Regions from separate parts of the Streptomyces sp. NPDC033966 genome, predicted to be linked through region 3. Evidence: riboswitches for the same ligand, from Rfam matches in the RefSeq annotation. Region 3 holds a riboswitch; each other region holds the start of a gene.

The links. A riboswitch is a leader RNA that binds a small molecule or an ion and turns the genes downstream of it on or off. The one in region 3 is predicted to bind cyclic di-AMP.
Region 1: it holds a riboswitch for cyclic di-AMP, as region 3 does, so the genes downstream of both, ACZ518_RS22105 (M23 family metallopeptidase) here and ACZ518_RS27530 (transglycosylase family protein) in region 3, are expected to answer to the same signal.
Region 2: it holds a riboswitch for cyclic di-AMP, as region 3 does, so the genes downstream of both, ACZ518_RS25365 (peptidoglycan DD-metalloendopeptidase family protein) here and ACZ518_RS27530 (transglycosylase family protein) in region 3, are expected to answer to the same signal.

The regions. Positions count from the first base shown of each region.
Region 1 covers NZ_JBVIRQ010000007.1:300,801-303,057, reverse strand. Annotated here, with positions in the region: gene ACZ518_RS22110 (M16 family metallopeptidase) at 1-971, shown strand, start outside; cyclic di-AMP (ydaO/yuaA leader) riboswitch at 1,189-1,348, shown strand; gene ACZ518_RS22105 (M23 family metallopeptidase) at 1,361-2,173, shown strand.
Region 2 covers NZ_JBVIRQ010000009.1:184,602-186,858, forward strand. Annotated here, with positions in the region: gene ACZ518_RS25360 (tyrosine-protein phosphatase) at 1-654, opposite strand, end outside; cyclic di-AMP (ydaO/yuaA leader) riboswitch at 973-1,135, shown strand; gene ACZ518_RS25365 (peptidoglycan DD-metalloendopeptidase family protein) at 1,140-2,156, shown strand.
Region 3 covers NZ_JBVIRQ010000010.1:265,946-268,202, reverse strand. Annotated here, with positions in the region: gene ACZ518_RS27530 (transglycosylase family protein) at 44-793, opposite strand; cyclic di-AMP (ydaO/yuaA leader) riboswitch at 796-968, opposite strand; gene ACZ518_RS27525 (transglycosylase family protein) at 1,244-2,257, opposite strand, start outside.

The DNA of each region.
Region 1 (2,257 bases), on a different contig from region 3:
AGGTCGACCGCCTGGTGCGCAACCGGCTCGACGAGATCCCGCACGAGCTGGCCAACCCGCAGCGCCGCGCCGCCAAGGAGCTCTCCAAGGAGCTGTTCCCCGCCGCGCTGCGCGTGTCCCGCCCCCGCCAGGGCACCGAGGAGACGGTCGCGCGGATCGACTCCGGGGCCGTACGCGCCTTCTACGAGGCCCACGTACGGCCCTCCACCACCACCGCGGTGGTCGTCGGCGACCTGACCGGCATTGACCTGGACGTCCTGCTGGCGGACACCCTGGGCGCCTGGACCGGCAACACCGCCGCGCCCCGCCCGGTCCAGCCGGTGACGGCCGACGACACGGGCCGCGTGGTCATCGTGGACCGGCCGGGCGCCGTCCAGACGCAGCTGCTGATCGGCCGGATCGGACCGGACCGGCACGACATCGTCTGGGCCCCGCAGGTGCTCGGCACGTACTGCCTCGGCGGCACCCTCACCTCCCGCCTGGACAAGGTGCTGCGCGAGGAGAAGGGCTACACCTACGGCGTCCGCGCCTTCGGGCAGGTGCTGCGCTCGACCGCCGACGGCAAGGGCGCCTCGATGCTCGCCATCAGCGGTTCGGTGGACACCCCCAACACGGGTCCGGCGCTGGAGGACCTGTGGAAGGTGCTGCGGACCCTTGCGGAGGGCGGACTGACCGACGCCGAGCGGGATGTGGCGGTGCAGAACCTGGTGGGCGTAGCCCCGCTGAAGTTCGAGACGGCCGCCTCGGTCGCCGGCACGCTCGCCGACCAGGTGGAGCAGGAGCTGCCGGACGACTACCAGGCGCGGCTGTACGCGCGGCTGGCCGAAACCGGTACGGCGGAGGCCACTTCGGCCGTCGTGAACGCCTTCCCGGTGGACCGTCTGGTCACCGTCCTGGTGGGCGACGCCGCGCAGATCGAGGAGCCCGTCCTGGCCCTCGGGATCGGTGAGGTCACCGTCGTCTCCAACTGAGCGGCGCGAGGCCCGGGACGGGCCGGGATCCGGCCCGTGACAAGGGGGCTCCGGTGGAACATCCACCGGAGCCCCCTTTGTCCGTTTGGTGGCGTGGTTGCAGGTATGCGGTGTGGCGTACGCAACAAAAGCGCTCGTCTGTTTGGCGATTGACTGATGATCCGCCTAGCGTCGGCCGTGCTGTTCGTCAGTTTGTACCCGCCGCATCCGCGGCACCGGACAGCGATCGCCGAGTCCCCGTCAGGCGCGAGCCTGGGGAGCCGGGGACCCACATGTGTCCCTGGGGTGAATCGGACCCCCTCGCAAGAGGAGGCCCGTAGGAGACCTTCCTGCTCCGAACCCGTCAGCTAACCCGGTAGGCGAGAGGGAAGGAAAGGATCACCCCCTTCATGGCGTTTGGCAGTCGTGCCGCCGGTTCTGGTAAGCACCGTGGTTCCAGCCGTCTGAGCCGCAAGACCGCCGGCTACGCCGGCATCGCCGCCCTCGCCACCACGGGCGTGGTCGGCACCCTGGCCGCTCCGGCCTTCGCGGCGGACAACAGCAGCGGCCCGTCCATGGAGGACACCGGTCAGAACGCGATCGTCGTCGCCGACGGTCTGCAGGACGACATCGAGGTCCAGGCCGCGACCCAGCAGAGCGCCGCCGAGGCCGTCGCCGCGCAGGCGCAGGCCGAGGCCGAGGCGAAGACGCGGGCCGCCGAGGCCAAGCGCACCGCCGAGGCCGCCGAGGCCAAGGAGAAGGCCGAGCGCGAGGCCGCCGAGAAGGCCGCCAAGGAAGAGGCCCGCAAGCGCCTCAACACCTTCGTCGCCCCGGTCGACGGCTCGTACGTCAGCACCCAGTACGGCGCGGGCGGCGGCATGTGGTCCTCCGGCAGCCACACGGGCATCGACTTCCACGCCGACGAGGGCAGCATCGTCCACGCCGTGGGCGCGGGCACCATCGTCGAGGCCGGCTGGGGCGGCGCCTACGGCAACAACGTCGTGATCCGCCACAACGACGGCACCTACACCCAGTACGGGCACCTGCTCTCGCTCAGCGTCTCCGTCGGCGAGACGGTCGGCGCCGGCCAGCAGATCGGCCTGTCGGGCTCCACCGGCAACTCCAGCGGCCCGCACCTGCACTTCGAGGCCCGCACCGGTGCCACGTACGGCACGGACATCAACCCGCTGACGTACCTGCGCAACCACGGCGTGGGCATCTGACCCGCACCCGCACAGCGCGCTTCACCGAGGAAGGCCCCGGCTCACAGAGCCGGGGCCTTCCTCGTTTTATCCTTCATATTTCCG
Region 2 (2,257 bases), on a different contig from region 3:
TTCGGGGGAGCGGGCCTCGGGCGCGTCGCTGCCCCGGCGCACCCGGTAGCGGTTGTGCGGGACGTTGGACTCCAGGTAGTCCGCCACGATCGCCTCGCGCTCCACGCCCAGCGCGAGCAGGGTCACCGCGACCGACAGCCCGGCCCGGTCCTTCCCGGCGGCGCAGTGCATCAGCGCCGGCACGCTGTCCAGCGTGAGCGCGTGCACGACACGGCTGTGTTCGGCGGTGCGGGTGCGGATGATCGTGCGGTACGAGTCCGTCATGCGGGCGGCGGCCCGGCCCTCGCCCAGGAGGCCGCGGAGCTGGTCGAGCTCGCCGTCGCGGACCATCTTCCAGAATTCCCGGCCGTCGGCCGGATCCGTCAGCGGGATGTTCACGTTGCGCACACCCGGCAATTCGACGTCGGGGCCCTCCAGGGCGTGATCCGCTCCGTTGCGGAAGTCGAAGACGGTGTGCAGCCCCAGCGAGGCGAGGAACTCTGCGTCGGTTTCGGTGGCATGCGCTAGATGTCCGCTTCGAAACAGTCGTCCCGGCCTGACCCTCCGCCCGTCCGTGGTCGGCAACCCGCCCACGTCACGGAAGTTGCGCACTCCGGTCAGCGCCGCACCAGGTCCGGGTCCGGCCGGAAGGGGCTGGGGTATCTGCTGGGTCACGTGTACTCCTCCGCGTGGGTCCGTGGTGTCCGAATTGGACTGGTTGAGAGCAACTTGCCATATGTGGTGGCGAGATCGGGCCGGGCGCCGTGAGCCAGATCATACGGTGACCGTGCGTGCCTGATCGCGAGAACCGAATTGCCTTGTGGGAGCGGTTGTTGATGGTGCGGAATGGACACAGGGTGACCGGAATTCCATTGATCCCCCATATCTGCGAATCCGTCAGAGAATTCGCGGCTTGTTGCCCGGTGCCCCGCTCGATTACCTTCGCGATCGATCCGGGTGGACCGCCTAATCCTGCCGCCGCCCGGGAACCGCACCCGACCATCGCGCGCGGCAGGAGCGGGGGAACCAGGCAGGCCGCTGTTCCGGATCATTTCCGGCCCAGCTAGGGGTGAAGCCGGACCCGTGCTCCGCACGTACGGCCGGACATCTCCAGTCCGAACCCGACAGCTCACCTCGCAGGCGCCGGAGAGGAATTCGACATGCCCGGAAAGGGTAAGCACCGCCGTCCGAAGTCCCGTTCGATATCCCGCGGCTTCGCCGTCGCCGGGACCGGCGGAGCGGCCCTCGCGCTCCCGCTGATGGGTGCCGCAGGCGCCAACGCCGCCCCGGCCGCCGCCCCGGCCAAGTCCGCGCCCGCGCAGAGCACCCAGACCCCGGAGGCCCTCCGCGCCGCGGCCCCCGCCGCCGCGCCCGCGGCCGCCGCGCCCACCGTCTACACGGTCGTGCCGGGCGACTACCTCTCCAAGATCGCCGCCGAGCGCCACCTCGACGGCGGCTGGGAGCAGCTCTACGCCGACAACCGCGAGGCCGTCGGCGCAGACCCGTCCCTCATCCACCCGGGCCTGAAGCTGAACCTCGTCGGCGGCGGCGCGGCCCCCGCCCCGAAGGCTCCTGCGGCCCCGGTCGAGGAATCCTCCACCGAAGCTCCGGCCGCCTCCGAGGGTGCGGGCGGCAAGGCCCGGTCCCCGAAGGGCACCGGCAAGACCACCGCCGGCCAGGCCGCCCGCCCCTCCGGTGGCACGGCCGCCAAGGGCTCCGGCGCCGCAGCCAAGAGCGAGAAGGCCTCCGTGCCCGCCGCGCCCGCCACCGCGTCCGGGTTCACCTCCCCCGTCGGCGGCGGCGTCTCCACCCAGTACCGCACCCCCGGCGCCATGTGGTCCTCCGGCTACCACACCGGCGTCGACTTCATCGCGAGCACCGGCACCACCGTGAAGGCCGTCGGCGCGGGCACCGTGGTCTCCGCAGGCTGGGGCGGCGCGTACGGCAACGAGGTCGTCATCAAGCACGCCGACGGCAAGTACTCCCAGTACGGCCACCTGTCCTCGCTCGCCGTCTCGGTGGGCCAGAGCGTCACCGGCGGCCAGACCATCGGACTCTCCGGCGCGACCGGCAACGTGACCGGCCCGCACCTCCACTTCGAGATCCGTACGGGCCCGTCCTACGGCTCGGACATCGACCCGCTCGCCTACCTCCGCTCCAAGGGCGTGAGCATCTGACGGCACCCGCCGTCGGCACGAGGACACGCGTGGGGCCGGGACCCGAGGGGGGTCCCGGCCCCACGTGTACTTATTCCTTATCCCCCGCGTGGTATAGATCA
Region 3 (2,257 bases):
GCGGTGGAGATGCTGCGGGGTGCCGCGAGTGTTACGCGGAGGTTCAGCCGAGCTTCAGCTTCTGACCCGGGAAGATCAGGTCGGCGTCGGAGACGGTGTCCTTGTTGAGCTCGAAGAGCTTCTCCCAGCCGCCCTTGACCTTGTTGGCCTCGGCGATGGTGCCCAGGGTGTCGCCTTCCTTGACCGTGTAGGAGCCGTTGCCCGTCTGCGGGGCCTCGGTCTTCGGGGTCGACGGCTTGGCCGGGGTCCAGTTGCCGGCGCCGGAGCCGGAGCCCTTGGTCTCGGTCTCGGTCTTCGGCGTGGACGGCTTGGCCGGAGCGGGCTTCGCCGGGGCCGGCTTGGCCGGAGCGGGCTTGGCCGGGGCCGGCTTCGTCTCGGGCTTCGGCTTGGCCGGGGTGGTGGAACCGCCGCCGTTGTACGAGGAGTTGGACAGGCCGACGCCGCAGTGCGGCCAGGCGCCCTTGCCCTGGCCCTTGAGGACCTTCTCGGCGATGGCTATCTGCTGGCCCTTGGTGGCCTGGTTGGCCTGCGCGGCGTACGCCTTGCCACCGTACGCGGCCCACGTGGAGGACGAGAACTGCAGGCCGCCGTAGTAGCCGTTGCCGGTGTTGATGGACCAGTTGCCGCCGGACTCGCAGGCGGCGACCTTGTCCCACTCGGCCGAGGTGGCGGCGCTGGCGGTACCGGCGGCCATCAGCGGGGCGGCGACGGCGACACCGGCGACACCGGCGAGCGTGACGATGCGGACGGCCTTGGAGCCGCGGCGGTGCTTGCCCTTGCCGGAAAGCAGCATGGATTTCTCCTCACCGACGCCTTCGAGGTGAGCTGTCGGGTTCGGGCGGATGAGTTGCCCGGTCACGCGGCGCGGCGCGTGTCTTCACCCCTAGCCGGTACGCGGGCCGTCTCTCAACGGCCGTTCCCGGCGCCTACCTTGGTTCCCCCGCTCCTGCCTTCGGCGCTTGCGCGACGACTGTTCCCTCCGTCCGCCGGCAGGATTCGGCGATGCGGTCGAAGGAGCCCGCGGTGGCGAGCGATTCAGAAGGTAGACGGGTCTCTCCCCGATGTTCAACGTGTGATTTTGGGGAGAAACCGGCCTACTTGCCTTCCTCAAGAGCACGTTTGTGCAGGTGAGAGGGGGGTTTTCGGAAGTTCCGGAACGAGACACGCCAGTTGTCCGGAAGAGATGCATGTCTCATTTGGCGATAACGGACATTCAACTCTTAATGGATGCCCGAACTGCCCCCTATTTCTTGGTTAGATCCAGGTTCTGTCCGGGCTTGATGAGGTCCGCGTCCCCGCCGATGACCTGCTCGTTGGCTTTGTAGAGCTCGCCCCAGCCCCCCTTGACGCCCTTGGCGTTCGCGATGTCCGAGAGGCTGTCGCCCGGCTTCACGGTGTAGACGGGCTCCGCGGCGGGTGCTGACACCGTGCCAGGGGCCGCCGGTACCTCGACGGCGGCCGGGCCGCGGTGCTTGCCCGAGCCGTCGGCCGCCTCGGCGGACGGGGTGCCCGTCGGGGCACCCGGGGTGGCCGGGGCGGTGGGCGTGACGCCCGGGGCGGGGGTGGCGCCCGGGGTGGCCGGGGCCGTCGGGGTGCCCGGCGCGGCCGGGGTGGCCGGCGCCGTGGGGGTGCCCGGGGCGGGCGTGGGCGTGCCGGGCGTCGTGGGCTGGACCGTGAAGTCCGGCTCGGGCATGACGGGCAGTCCGCTGGAGGGGCCCAGCGGGTAGTCCGGCAGCCCGCTCGGGCTGGACTGGGTGTTCGGCGCCGGGGTCGGGGCCCCGAAGTCCGTGGAGGGCTTGCCCTTGCCCGTCTTCGGCACCGAGGCGTCGGGCCGGGTCGGTGTGGGCGCGACGGGCCCGGGGTTCAGCTTGTCGCCCGGGTCCACCTCGGGGGCGGGGCCCTGCTGGGTCAGCCCGGCCGAGGCGGAGCACAGCGGCCACGCCTGGGGGCCCTGGGAGGCCAGCACCCGCTCGGCGACCGCGATCTGCTGGGAGCGGCTGGCGAGGTCGGGGCGCTCCGCGTACGCGAGTCCGCCGGCGTTGCGCCACTGCTCCAGGGTGAACTGCAGGCCGCCGTAGGCGCCGCTGCCGGAGTTCGCGCTCCAGGTGCCGCCGCTCTCGCAGTCGGCGACCTTGTCCCACGTGGCGGTGTCGGCTGCGTTCGCACCTGTGGCGGCGAGCAGCGGCATGGCCAGCGCGGAGCCGGTGACTCCTGCGGTGACGACGATCGCGGGTACCTGGCGGGGGCGTCTGTGGCG